3 regions of the Mesorhizobium sp. CA4 genome follow, and region 3 is predicted to be linked to each of the others. Evidence: predicted binding sites of a transcription regulator. Region 3 holds the regulator's gene; each other region holds the start of a gene.
What was found. The regulator PhoB, encoded in region 3, activates phosphate uptake and scavenging genes when phosphate is short. The targets are predictions, from matches to a motif close to TGTCATNNANCTGTCAT.

Region 1 (4,725 bases), on a different contig from region 3:
GGCCGGTGGCCTTCGGACCCTGGCCGTCGGTGGCGACCCACAGGCGCCCGGCGGAATCGACGGCGCAATTGTCCGGCATGCCGAACCAGCCATGGGCGGTGGTCGCCGTCGAGAAGGTGGCGCCGACATCGGCCACGGAAGGATCGCCGCATTTTAACAGCACTTCCCACTTGCCCTTGGTTGCGGCGAAATCGCCGCCGTCCTCGACGATCTCGATGATGTGGCCGAAGGCATTGTCGGCGCGGGGATTGGCGGCGTCGACCTGCGCGGCCTTGCGCTTGGAATTGTTGGTCAGCATGACATAGACCTTGCCATTGCCGGCATTGGGCTGGATGTCCTCCGGCCGGTCCATCTTGGTGGCGCCGAGCAGGTCGGCGGCGCGCCGCGTCTCGATGAGAACGTCGGCTTGGGAAGCAAAGCCGTTCTCCGCCGTCAGCGGCGCCTTCCCGAACACGATCGGCATCCATTCCACCGAACCGTCCTCGGCGAATTTGGCGACATAGAGCGTGCCGTCGTCGAGCAGGTTCATGTTGGCAGCGCGGTCGTTGGGGTTGAACGTGCCGGCGGTGACGAATTTGTAGACATAGTCGAAGCGCTCATCGTCGCCGAGATAGAAGACGACGCGGCCGTCCTTGGCGACGATCGACTCGGCGCCCTCATGCTTGAAGCGGCCCATGGCGGTGCGCTTTCTAGGCACCGAGTTCGGATCGTTGACGTCGACCTCGACGATCCAGCCGAAACGATTGGGCTCGTTCGGCTCCTTGGCAAGGTTGAAGCGGTCGTAATGCGCGCCCCACTCATAAGCGCCTTCGGGGATGCCGAGGCGCTTGTAATTGGCCGCTTCCCTGTGGCCCTCCGGCAATTCGCCCGAGAAATAGCCGTGGATGTTCTCCTCGGCCATCACATAAGTGCCCCAGGGCGTGACGCCGCCGGCGCAATTGTTGAGCGTGCCGAAGACCTTGGTGCCGGACGGGTCGGCATTGGTCTTGACGCGGTCGTGGCCGGCGACCGGGCCGGACAGTGCCATCTCGGTGGTCGACATGATGCGGCGGTTGAGCTTGCCGTCGCGCACCACCTGCCATTTGCCGTCTTGCTTGCGGATCTCGACGATGGTGCCGCCATGCGCGGCCATCTCGACATCGACCTGCTCCTTGGAGAGCGGCGCGACCTCGGCCTTCTTCTTTCCGTCCTTCTCCACGATCGAAACGATGTCGGGGAACATCAGATGCGGATTGGTGTATTCGTGGTTGACGACCAAAAGGCCATGCTCGGCCGAGCCGTCGATCGGGATATAGCCGACATAGTCGTTGTTGTAGCCGAACTGTTTCGCCTGGGCTTCGGCCGACTGCTTCAGCGGGTCGAACTCCGGCGAATCGCCAAACAGCGGATCGCCCCAGCGCAACAGCACGTCGGCATCATAGCCCTGCGCGACATGGTGCTTGTCGTCGATGCCGGCTTCGAGCTCGTCGAACTTGAAAGCCGAGGCCTCGGTGGCGCGCGCTTCGTCGGCGGCGACCAACGCCAGCGGGCTGACGGTTGCGGCGATGGCCGAGACGGCCAGCGAGCCCTTCAGGAAGCCGCGCCGCGAGAAACGCGCGGCGATGATCTCGCCCATGGTGCGGTTGTCGGTGGGATTGACGGGCGGGCCGTCATTGTCCTCGAGCTGGCTGGTGCGGAAGCGGGTCTCAGGGGTCACGGTCATAGCTGTTCCTCTGGCTTCTTGAGGTGGCTGGGATTTCGACCTCTCGACCCCTAAAGCGCGCCGATCACATTTTCGTGACATCATTGTGATTGAATCGTAATGGCTGTTTGCCGGCTGAGCAGCGGCGGCCGGCTTGGATCCTCCAAATGGGCGAACGATCGACCGCGATCGGCTTGACGGCCTCGCCCGCTTCGGGAAACAAGGGCTGCGGCAGGCGTGGCGACGGCACTTGAAAAGGGGATGGCGGGTGAGTTTCTGGGGACTGGCGCAGCTCGGCATTTCGACCGTGATGTTCCTGCTGGCGGCAATGGCGGCCAAGCAATGGGGGCTGGCGCCGAGCTTGGCCAAGCTGCTTTTGACGCTGGCGCTCTACTCGGCCGGCAATCTGATCATGCTCAGGCTGGTGCGCGAATTCGGCATGTCGGTGTCGTTCAGCCTGTCGGCGGTGATCCAGCTTGTCGCCGTCAATGTCGTGGCGCTCGCCTTCTACGGCGAACGGCTCAATGCCTTGCAGGCGACCGGCATCGTGCTGGCGATCGCCGCCGTCGCGCTGATCACGCTCGGGCCCTATATTCAGCGGCTGTAGCTGGACCCGAAGGCCCGAATGAAATCGACCGCCAACGCGCTCCTCAACAAGTTGGAATTCCCGGTGCTGCTGGCCGGGCTGGTGATTGCCGGCGGGCTATGGGGCCTGGTGGAACTCCTGGAGCTGGCGCGCGCCACGACCCCGCACGCCTTCGACACGGAAATCCTGCTCGCCTTCCGCCATGCCGGGCAGCCGGACAGCCCGATCGGTCCGCCTTGGCTGGAGGGCGCGGTGCGCGACGTCACCGCGCTGGGCAGCACCGCTGTGCTGGTGCTGATCACGACGGCGACCATCCTCTATCTGCTCTTGATCCGCAGACCTTCGACAGCGCTGTTCATGTTCGCGGCGGTGGCGGGCGGGCAAGTGCTTTCGAGCCTGCTCAAATTCGAGGTCGACCGGCCGCGGCCCGATCTCGTCTCGCATCTCGTCAACGAGACGTCGCTGTCCTTTCCGAGCGGCCACGCGATGCTGTCGGCGGTAACCTATCTGACGCTCGGTTCCTTGACGGCCCGCTTCCTGCCGGACCGCAGGACGAAGGTCTTCGTGCTCGGCCTCGCGGTGCTCACCACCGTGCTGGTCGGCGCCAGCCGCGTCTATCTCGGGGTGCACTGGCCGTCCGATGTGCTTGCCGGCTGGTGCGCGGGCTTTGCCTGGGCCATGCTGTGCTGGCTCGCGGCGCGGCTGCTGCAGCGACGCAAGGTCGTTAAGGATAGCGAATAACCAATGTCTCATCTACATTAAATGACGCTTGAAACATCACTATGCTTGTATTACCCATTGATATCGCAGACTCAGACAAAGGTTCTGGCCGATGATCACTGCTGCGCAGATGCGCGCCGCAAGGGCGTTGGCCGGTATCGACCAGCGAACGCTTGCCGAGCGCGCCGGCGTTTCGCTTCCGACGATACAGCGTATGGAAGCGAGCGAAGGCGTCGTGCGAGGCGTCGTCGACACGCTAATGAAGGTCATCCATGCCCTCGATGAGGTCGGGGTGGAATTGATCGGCGAGAACCAGACCAGCGAACGCGGCGGCAGGGGCGTGCGCCTCAAGGCCACCGTGGCACAGAACCCGCAGGGCTGAGCCGCAACCGCATCCGCCTCGGGAACCGTTACCGGTTTTCGGGCAGCGATGCGGCGTCGCAACGGTTTATCGCGACGGCGACCGCCGACATCCAGCCGACGATCCCGCCGCCCTGTGGAGCGGAAGCAGTTCATGGATCAGGCGCGGCGGGCAATTCACCACCAAGCACGGCCGACCTTCGCCGAGCTGTTCACACCAAAGCTGGTGACGGTGCTGCGCGAGGGCTACCACCTCAAGCAGCTGAGGGCCGATGTGATCGCCGGCCTGACGGTCGCCATCGTGGCGTTGCCGCTGTCGATGGCGATCGCGATCGCCTCGCATGTGGAGCCCGAGCGCGGACTGTTTACGGCGATCATCGGCGGTTTCATCGTCGGCGCGCTTGGCGGCAGCCGTTTCCAGATCGGCGGGCCCGCCGGCGCCTTCATCGTGGTCGTGGCCTCGACGGTCGACCGGCACGGTGTCGACGGGCTGATCCTGGCAATGCTCATGGCCGGCGCCTTCCTGCTCGCGGCCGGCTATCTGAGGCTCGGCGCCTATGTGAAGTTCATTCCCTATCCGGTGACGGTGGGTTTCACGGCGGGCATCGCCGTCATCATCCTGTCCAGCCAGTTGCACGACCTGTTCGGCCTGGCGCTGCCAGGCAAGGAACCAGGCGACCTGCTGCCGCGGCTTATCGCGCTCGGCAAGGCGGCCCGAACGGCAAATCCGGCGGCCATTGCGCTCGCCGCGCTGACGATAGGGATCATCGTGGCCATGAAGCGCTGGCGCCCTTCGTGGCCGGGCCTCCTGATCGCGGTGACTGCGGCCTCGCTGGCGACGACGCTTCTCGGTCTTCCCGTAGAGACGATCGGAACGCAATTCGGCGGCATTCCGCGGATGTTACCGGATCCGGCTCTTCCGGCGCTCGATGCGCAGAAGCTCGTCTCCGTGGTGCCCGACGCAATTTCCTTCGCCCTGCTCGGAGCAATCGAATCGCTGCTTTCCGCCGTAGTCGCGGACGGTATGACCGGACGACGGCACCGGTCCAACTGCGAACTGGTGGCGCAGGGCATCGCCAATATCGGCTCAGCGCTGTTCGGCGGGATCTGCGTGACCGGACTGATCGCGCGCACGGCGACCAACATCCGCGCCGGCGCGCATGGACCGTTGTCGGGAATATTCCATTCCGCCTTCCTGCTGCTGTTCATGCTGGTGGCTGCGCCGCTTGCCAGCTACATCCCGCTGGCGGCGCTTGCCGGGGTGCTGGCCACGGTGGCCTGGAACATGGTGGAGAAGCCCGCCTTCCTGGCGCTGCTCCGATCGTCCTGGGGCGACGCCCTGGTGCTTCTGGTTACCTTCGGACTCGTCATCTTCCGC
Region 2 (4,725 bases), on a different contig from region 3:
CGGCTCCAACAACCGCCCACTCAACTCGTATGCGCGACGAGCTTTTCCACCGTCTCGGGGAAGAAATCCGGCGCCGAGTGGCGCTTGCCAAACATCATGTCGTACTGGATGAGCCGGAAATCGTTGATCTGCGGATCGATCTGCTTCTGCCTCGCCCAATCCGGCGTGGCGTCGCCCGCGGACGACAGGAGCAGGTTGCGGTCGACCACCCGATAACGCTCGCGCAGCGCGCCGAGGAAGCCGGTGTAGTAGGGGTGGGTGATGCCTGCCGTGGTCAGGATGTGGTAGGGCAGGAAGGCCGGGCTCACCGAGCCTAGGTTCTTCACCGGGCCGGAGCGGTTCGACCAGATGATCAGCGGCGTGTCGTGGTGTTCGAGCGCGGCGTCGGCGCTAGGCTCCTTGCGCGGCGCGACGTTGTCCTTGAGGAAGCCGGTCTCGACATAGACCGGGCCGAGCGGCGGCAGGTGGTCGCCGAAGAAAGCGATGATGGTCGGCCGCCGGCGCGCTTTCGCCCAGTCGATCAGCCGCTGCAGGCCCCGGTCGGCATCGGCTGAACCCTCGGTATAGGAAAGCAGCGATTCCCGCGCCCAGGAACTGATCGGCGCATCGACCGAATGCGTCGGATTGTAGTAGCGGTAGGGCTCGTAAGGGCCGTGGTTCTGCAGGCTGACGGCGAACAGGAACACCGGATCGTCGCTGGCGTCGGCCTCGCGGATGATCTCGGCGGTCATCGCCGCGTCGGAAGCCAGCGGCCCGCGCTTCTCCATCGGCGGCAGCGTCTCTTCCGAGCGGAAGTCGTTGAAGCCGAAATCGGCATAGACGGCGCCCCGGTTCCAGAACCAGTTGGTGCCCGGGTGGATGGCATGCGCCCGGTAGCCCTCGCTCTTCAGGAAGGTCGCCAGCGAGGGCGTTGGGGTGCGCACATATTGCTGATAGGGGATCGAGCCGGCCGGCAGGAAAGCGTTGGAAAAGCCGGTCAGCGCCTCGAACTCAATATTGGCGGTCATGCCGCCAAACTCGGGCGAGAACATCGAGCCGGAGCGCAAGGCGCGCACTGTCGGGATCGGGTCGGGCTTGATGATGACGCCGGGCAGGTGCGTCGGATCCCAGAAGGATTCGCTCATCACCACGACGATATCCGGCTTCTCGTCCGGCACGGAAGCGGCGACGTCGGGCCGCTGGATCGCGGCCATTGCCTTTTCGGAATAGCCGGGCGGCGCCGAGACATGCGCCATCGGCACGTTCATCGCGAAGGCGAGCGCAAAGCCGTTGGAGGCGTAGTTCTCCTTCTGGTCCCACATGATCGGGATGATCTGCAGCCGGTCGCGCGTCCACGAGAAGGTGGCATAGTCCATGATCGAGACGAAGAAAGCGAGCAGCGGCACGGCAAGCGCCAGCCGCGCCAGACGGCCCTTGCGGCTAAGGATCGGCACACGTCGGCGCCAGGTTCGCCAGCAATAGACGAGCAGCGTCAGGCCGCCGACGATGGCCGCGGCGAGCATGATGGCGGTCCACGGCCGTTCGCGCACCAAAAGCGGCATCAGCGCCATGATCTGGCGGGCAAACAGGAAATCCGTGGGATAGAGCGGGTCGCCGAGATAATGCGATTTCTGGTGGCCGACAAAGGCAAGCGCCAGCGTCAGCGGCGCCACGATCATCAGGCTCTGATGGCTGCGGCCCAGTACCGCGTCAAGCCCGACCAGCACCAGCGCGAAGACGACGATGGTGGTCCAGCCCGGCTTGAAGGGCTGCAGGAAGAAATCGACCGTGCCGAAGAAATCGCCGCGCACGATCCATTCGATCGCGAATACGAGCAGGGCGGAGGCAAGAAGCGTCGTCAGGCCGTAGCGTACAGTCGGCCATGTCCGTCCGGGCAGATAGCCGGTGGACGGATCGTCTTCCAAAAATCCCGGTACGGGCCTGGCCGCGCCTTTCCTGATACTTGCCACTGTGTTTTCCCCCAGGCCACGCAACACGCCTTCCACGCCCGTCACGCTTCTGTCATTGAAATGTCACGCAAAGCTAGCGCCTGTGGCTGAAATAAGAAGAGCCAGCAACCCAAACGTGAGCGGTTTTCATCAGGTGTGATCGCCAAAAAGCCTTTCGGAACAGGCATTCAGCCAGCTTTTCCAGCTGAAATACGGGTCGAAGGGCCGCCGGCGGGCTTGACTTGGCCGTCCGCCTTGCGCCAGAGGCAGGGAAAAACCAGCCTCTGGAGAGACTTCAAATGGCCGTCGCATTCACCTTTCCGGGACAGGGCAGCCAGGCCGTCGGCATGGGCAAGGACCTCGCCGATGCCTTCCCGGAAGCCCGCCGCGTGTTCGAGGAAGTGGACGCCGCACTCGGCGAAAAACTGTCGAAACTGATCTGGGAAGGGCCGGAAGAGACGCTGACGCTGACCGCCAACGCCCAGCCGGCGCTGATGGCGGTCTCGCTGGCGGCGATGCGCGCGCTCGAAGCGCGCGGCTTCTCTTTGAAGGACAAGGTGGCTTATGTCGCCGGCCATTCGCTTGGTGAATATTCCGCGCTTGCCGCGGCCGGCTTCGTTTCGGTTGGCGACGCCGCCAAGCTTTTGCGCACCCGCGGCAACGCCATGCAGGCGGCGGTCCCGGCCGGCGAGGGCGCCATGGCGGCGATCATCGGGCTGGAGCAGGCCGATGTCGAAGCGGCATGCGCGGAAGCAGCCAAGGGCTCCGTCTGCCAGGTCGCCAACGACAATGGCGGCGGCCAGCTGGTGATTTCGGGCGCCAAAGCGGCGGTTGAGCTGGCGGCGAAACTGTGCACCGAAAAGGGCGCCAAGCGGGCGCTGATGCTGCAGGTGTCCGCCCCCTTCCACTCGGCGCTGATGACGCCGGCGGCCGACATCATGCGCGAAGCGCTGGCCGGTGTCGCCAAATCCGCGCCCGTGGTTCCGATCGTCTCCAACGTCACCGTGACCCCGACCAGCGACCCAGACGAGATCGCCCGCCGCCTGGTCGAGCAGGTGGTTGCCCGGGTGCGCTGGGGCGAGACGGTGGAATGGTTCGGCGCCAATGGCGTTGCGACGCTTTACGAGGTCGGCGCCGGCAAGGTGCTGTCGGGCCTGGCACGCCGCATCAACCGTGAGATCGCCACCGGCGCGGTGGGCACGGCGGCGGAAGTCGAGGCCGCGCTGGCGGCTTTGGGGTGAGGCCCCGTTTTCGTCATTCTAGGGCGGAGCAAGGAGCGAAGCGACGCAGCGCAGACCCTAGAATCCATGCCGTGACTTGGAAGTGCCGCCGCGGTGCAGAATTCTGCTCCGTTGCATCCTTCGGCCAATGTCACGGCATGGATCCTCGGGTCTACGCGTCCGCTTCGCTCCCGCTCCGCCCGTGGATGACGACGGGAAGGAGGCCTTCGCCAATGTCCGACGCTTGTCTAGCGTGACTTGGACGATATGACGTATACGGAACGCGACTGCTTGCAGCCGTCTGGAAAAATGAGGTTGAAGATATGTTCGAACTGACCGGCCGCAAGGCGCTCGTCACCGGCGCATCGGGAGGCATCGGCGAGGCGATCGCCAGGGTGCTGCACAGCCAGGGTGCGATCGTTGGTCTGCACGGCACGCGCGTTGAAAAGCTCGAGGCGTTGGCCGGCGAGCTCGGCGATCGTGTAAAGCTCTTTCCGGCTGATTTGACGAACCGCGACGCGGTCAAGGCGCTCGGTCAGAAGGCGGAAGCCGAGCTCGAGGGCGTCGACATCCTGGTCAACAATGCCGGCATCACCAAGGACGGCTTGTTTGTGCGCATGTCGGACGCCGACTGGGACAGCGTGATCGAGGTCAACCTCACCGCCGTGTTCCGGCTCACCCGCGAGCTGACGCATCCGATGATGCGCCGCCGCCATGGCCGCATCATCAACATCACCTCGGTGGTCGGCGTCACCGGCAATCCCGGCCAGACCAATTACTGCGCCTCCAAGGCCGGCATGATCGGCTTCTCCAAGTCGCTGGCGCAGGAGATCGCCACCCGCAACATCACCGTCAACTGCGTCGCTCCGGGCTTCATCGAATCGGCCATGACCGACAAGCTCAACGACAAGCAGAAAGAGACGATCATGGCCGCGATCCCGACCAGGCGCATGGGCACCAGCGCCGAGGTCGCGTCCGCCGTCGCTTATCTCGCCTCCAACGAGGCGGCCTATGTCACCGGCCAGACCATTCACGTCAACGGCGGCATGGCGATGATCTAAGGGGGCGATGATCTGGCGGGAGGCCGGGGCCAGGCGCCTGTGAAAACAGCCATTTCGGCTTGGACGCCCGTCATTTTTCGTGTAATGCGGCCCGCAACCCGGCGGTTCGGGCAAAAACCGGTCCTGTGGCGTTGCGTTGCCCGCAAGACCATCTTTCAGCTTGATTAGCGGCATTCCGCCCGCTAACGAAGATAGACAACCTAAGACGAGGATTGCCCCAAATGAGTGACACCGCAGAGCGCGTCAAGAAGATCGTCATCGAGCATCTCGGCGTCGATGCCGACAAGGTGACGGAGCAGGCGAGCTTCATCGACGATCTGGGCGCGGACAGCCTCGACACGGTTGAACTCGTCATGGCGTTCGAAGAAGAATTCGGCGTCGAGATTCCGGACGATGCCGCCGAGACCATCCTGACCGTCGGCGACGCTGTAAAGTATATCGACAAGGCCTCGGCCTGAGGTCTTTCGCAGGCATTATCGGGGAGGACCTGCGATGAGGCGTGTCGTCGTCACGGGC
Region 3 (4,725 bases):
AGCGTCAGCGACATGGCAACGCCCGCCAGAATGGCGGCTGCGAATTTCTTCATGATATCCTCCCTGCGCCGTGCGGCGCGACCCTGACTGGCCCGAAGGCCGGCACAGAGGCTTTTTTTCGAGCCTCAAAAAAATATTGGTCCAGCAAAACGACCCTGTCAACTGCGATTTTGATGGGTTTTGATGGGTCCAGGCATTTTTTCGACGTCCGCAATAATAATGACATGGACCTTGGCTTCTGCCACAATCCCTAGCGTGTCAGCGACAGGCCATGGCATCATCACAAGGCCGCGATGACCGGGAGGACGTGCAGGACAATGTCGGTCGGAATCCGTCACGACGATTTGCGCCGGCGCAACCGCGCCATGGTGATTTCGGCGGTGCGCCGCGCCGGCCAGCCATCGCGGACGGAGATTGCCGCCACCACCGGGCTCAGCCACTCGACCATTTCGGCGATCTCCGCCGATCTGATCCAGGAGGGCATCCTCGCCGAAAGCAAGGCCAGCGAGCCGACGGCGTTGAAACGCGGCCGGCCGCAGGTCGGCCTGGCGCTGAACCCCGAAGCCGCCGCGGTGCTGACCGTGGTTTTGTCGCTGAACTTCCTGTCGGTTGCCGTCATCGACTATGCCGGCCAGGTGGTTTCCGAGGAGCAGCATCGCCTGGACACGCTCGTCATGCCGCGCGATGAGCTGATCGGCGAATGCATGGCGATTGTCCGGCGCCGGCTGCAGGATCCCGACCTCGACGTGGGCAGCGTCGCCCGCATCGCCATGGGCATTCAGGGCATCACCGATACCCATTCACGCGCCATGCTGTGGTCGCCGATCACGCCGCTGACCGATATCCCCTTTGCCGATCTCCTCGAGAAGGAATTCGGCATCCCGGCCACCACGGAGAACGACTGCAACATGATGGCGGTGGCGCTGCAGTGGCGCGATCCCGAGCGCTATCGCGACGACTTCATCGCCATCCTCTTGTCGCACGGCATCGGCATGGGCCTGGTGTTGAAGGGCGCGCTGTTCACCGGCACGCATTCCTCGGGCGGTGAGTTCGGCCATATGATCCATCGTCCGGGCGGAGCGCTTTGCCGCTGCGGCCGCCGCGGCTGCGTCGAGGCCTATGCCGGCAATTATGCCATCTGGCGCAGCGCCATGGGCATAAGCGAGGATGCCACGCCGACCGATGTCGGCGACGCCGACATGCGCGCGCTTGCCGCAAAGGCGCGTCAGCAGGATGGCCCCGAGCGCGAGGCCTATCGCCGGGCCGGCGAGGCGCTCGGCTTCAGCCTCGGCAGCCTGTTCGCCCTCATCGATCCGGCGCCCGTCGCCATGGTCGGCGTCAGCGCGGCCGCCTTCGACCTGATCGAACCGGCGCTGCGCGAGGCGATCGCCCAGACGGCCGGCGGCCAGCACTCCGAATCGATCTCCTTCGACACTGAGCCGAACGAACTGCCGCTGATCCGCGAAGGCTGCGCCATGCGCGCGCTGACCTTCGTCGACCAGGAGATTTTCGCGCCGGGAGGCCAGGCAAGAGCGGGCAAGCACGTCGAATAGCGGCGAGCCAGATGCCGGGATACGCTGAGATTCAGGTCAGGCCGAGTCGAGAATGGTGGGTTCCGAGAACCGGAACGGAGCGTACCTTAGGCACGTGAGTACCGGAGGCGCAGGAAGTCGCCGTTCGCCGGCCGGCCTCACCTGAATCTCGGCGTATCCCCCTAATCTTCCCTGATCGCGTAACCCGCCCCGCGGATGGTGCGGATGACGTCCGGCATGCGGCCGTTGTTGACGGCCTTGCGCAGGCGTCCGACATGGACGTCCACGGTGCGCTCGTCGATATAGATCGTCTCGCCCCAGACATTGTCGAGCAGCTGGCTGCGCGAGAACACGCGACCGGGGTGGCGCATCATGAATTCGAGCAGGCGGAACTCGGTCGGGCCGAGCCTGATCTCGCTCTTCTTGCGGTAGACGCGGTGCGACTCGCGGTCGAGCACGATGTCGCCGACCTTGAGCACGCTGGACAGCACCTCCGGCTTGGCGCGGCGCAGCAGCGCCTTGACGCGCGCCATGAACTCCGGCGTCGAGAACGGCTTGACCAGATAATCGTCGGCGCCGGTCGAGAGGCCGCGCACGCGGTCGCTTTCTTCTCCGCGCGCCGTCAGCATGATGATCGGCAGCCGCTCGGTCTCGGGCCGCATCCTCAGACGCCGGCAGAGCTCGATGCCGGAAACCGCCGGCACCATCCAGTCGAGCACGAGCAGGTCGGGAACGTTTTCCTGAAGGCGGATTTCGGCCTCGTCGCCGCGGGTCACCACTTCGACCTGGTAACCCTCGGATTCGAGATTGTAGCGGAGCAGCACCCCCAGCGGCTCCTCGTCCTCCACCACCATGATGCGTGGCGCGATCATCTGGCAGTTACCCCTGTCAGGCCGCCGGCGCCGACATTGCCGTCTCGTCCTGCTTGGGGCGGTTGGCGGGCAATTGCGTGCCGGTCAGCACATAGTAGGCGTTCTCGGCGATGTTGGTCACATGATCGCCGATGCGCTCGAGATTCTTGGCGCAGAACAGAAGATGCGTGCAAGCGGTGATGTTGCGCGGATCTTCCATCATGTAGGTCAGGAGCTCGCGGAAGACGGATGTGTATTTGACGTCGATGCGCTCGTCGTCGTTGCGAAGCTTGGCCAGCGCCGTGGCGTCGCCCACCGTATATTCCTGGATCACGGCCTGGACCTGGATCAGCACCATCTGCGCCATGGAATCGATCGAATGCGTGAGGTCGCGCGGCGCGGCGCTGACGCCGACCGAGCCGACGCGCTTGGCGATGTTCTTGGCGAGATCGCCGATGCGTTCGAGGTCACCCGCCATGCGGATCGAGCCGACCACGTTGCGAAGATCATCGGCCATCGGCTGGCGCTTGGCGATCAGCGTAATGGCGCGGTCGTCGAGTTCGCGCTGACGCGCGTCCATGATGGCGTCGTCGGAGACGACGCGCTGCGCCAGCGCATTGTCGGTCTCGAGCAGCGCCCTGGTCGATGCGCCGACCATGGAGGCGGCGAGATCGCCCATGTCATTGATGAGCCGGCTGATCTGCCTCAGATCTTCGTCGAAGGAAGCGACGGTATGTTCGGCCATGATGATGTCCTCGTATGAGCTCAGCCGAAGCGGCCGGTGATGTAGTCCTGGGTGCGCTTCTCGCGGGGCGAGGTGAAGATCTTCTCGGTCCGGTCGAACTCCACCAGCTCACCCAGATACATGAACGCCGTCTGCCGCGACACGCGCGCCGCCTGCTGCATGTTGTGGGTGACGATGACGATCGTGTAGTCGACCTGCAATTCGTCGATCAGTTCCTCGATCTTGGCGGTCGACAGCGGATCCAGCGCCGAGGCCGGCTCGTCGAGCAGGATGACCTCGGGCTTCACTGCCACGGTGCGGGCGATGCACAGGCGCTGCTGCTGGCCGCCCGAGAGGCTGAGGCCGCTGGCGTTGAGCTTGTCCTTGACCTCGTTCCACAGTGCCGCGCGCTTCAGCGCCTGCTCGACGCGGCTGTCCATCTCGGCCTTGCTGATCTTCTCATAGAGCCTGACGCCGAAGGCGATGTTTTCGTAGATCGACATCGGGAACGGCGTCGGCTTCTGGAACACCATGCCGATCTTGGTCCTGAGTAGGTTGAGGTCCTGCGAGCGGTCGAGGATGTTCTTGCCGTCGAGCAGCACCTGGCCCTCGGCGCTCTGCTTCGGATAGAGCTCGTAGATGCGGTTGAGCACCCGCAGCAGCGTCGACTTCCCGCAGCCCGACGGGCCGATGAAGGCCGTCACGCTGCGCTCGGGCAGGGACAGGTTGATGTCCTTCAGCGCTTTCGACTGGCCATAGTAGAAATTGAGGTTCTTGACCTCGATCTTGGCCTTCTCGACGGTCGTCTCGGCTGCGTTCAGGTCGGTGGACAACATCGGTTTCATCTGTCCTCTCTGCGTCCGGTTAGGCTGCGGGCGATGATGCTCAACCCGAGAACCGTCAGGGTGATTATGAGTGCGCCCGTCCAGGCCAGCTGCTGCCATTCCTCGTAAGGGCTGAGAGCGAACTGGAAGATGGTCACCGGCAGGCTGGCCATCGGGGCATTGAGATTGCTCGACCAGAACTGGTTGTTGAGCGCGGTGAAGAGAAGCGGCGCCGTCTCGCCGGAGATGCGGGCGATCGCCAAAAGGATGCCGGTGACGATGCCGGACAGCGCCGCGCGGTAGGCGACCGAGCGGATCACCACCCAGCGCGGCGCGCCGATGGCGGTACCGGCTTCGCGCAGCGCGTTGGGCACGAGATTCAGCATGTCTTCGGTGGTGCGCACCACCACGGGGATCACCAGGATCGACAGGGCGACGGCGCCGGCGATCGCCGAGAAGTGCCCCATCGGCCGCACCAGCAGCTCATAGACGAACAGGCCGATGATGATCGACGGCGCCGACAAGAGGATGTCGTTGATGAAGCGCACGATCGTCGTAAGGCGTGAGAAGCGCCCGTATTCGGCCATGTAGGTGCCGGCCAGCACGCCGATCGGCGTGCCGACGACGATGCCGATGATCGTCATGACGATGCTGCCGTAGATGGCGTTGAGCAGGCCGCCGGCATCGCCGGGCGGCGGCGTCATTTCCGTAAACACGGCCGGCGACACCCCGGAAAGCCCCTTGTAGAGCAGAGCGCCGAGGATCAGCGCCAGCCAGGCCAGGCCGATGCCCGC

Region 1: the regulator PhoB is predicted to act here: its motif matches at 1,787-1,803, upstream of LB528_RS22675 (PhoX family protein).
Region 2: the regulator PhoB is predicted to act here: its motif matches at 2,000-2,016, upstream of LB528_RS24225 (LTA synthase family protein).

Annotation. Positions count from the first base shown of each region.
Region 1 is NZ_JAIUHK010000031.1:16,048-20,772, forward strand. It holds gene LB528_RS22675 (PhoX family protein) at 1-1,702, opposite strand, end outside; gene LB528_RS22680 (hypothetical protein) at 1,950-2,288, shown strand; gene LB528_RS22685 (phosphatase PAP2 family protein) at 2,307-3,008, shown strand; gene LB528_RS22690 (helix-turn-helix domain-containing protein) at 3,100-3,369, shown strand; gene LB528_RS22695 (SulP family inorganic anion transporter) at 3,502-4,725, shown strand, end outside.
Region 2 is NZ_JAIUHK010000035.1:25,201-29,925, forward strand. It holds gene LB528_RS24225 (LTA synthase family protein) at 21-1,949, opposite strand; gene fabD (ACP S-malonyltransferase) at 2,228-3,169, shown strand; gene fabG (3-oxoacyl-[acyl-carrier-protein] reductase) at 3,472-4,209, shown strand; gene LB528_RS24240 (acyl carrier protein) at 4,431-4,667, shown strand; gene fabF (beta-ketoacyl-ACP synthase II) at 4,702-4,725, shown strand, end outside.
Region 3 is NZ_JAIUHK010000004.1:94,565-99,289, reverse strand. It holds gene xylF (D-xylose ABC transporter substrate-binding protein) at 1-53, opposite strand, end outside; gene LB528_RS04810 (ROK family protein) at 318-1,553, shown strand; gene phoB (phosphate regulon transcriptional regulator PhoB) at 1,715-2,404, opposite strand; gene phoU (phosphate signaling complex protein PhoU) at 2,421-3,128, opposite strand; gene pstB (phosphate ABC transporter ATP-binding protein PstB) at 3,149-3,952, opposite strand; gene pstA (phosphate ABC transporter permease PstA) at 3,949-4,725, opposite strand, start outside.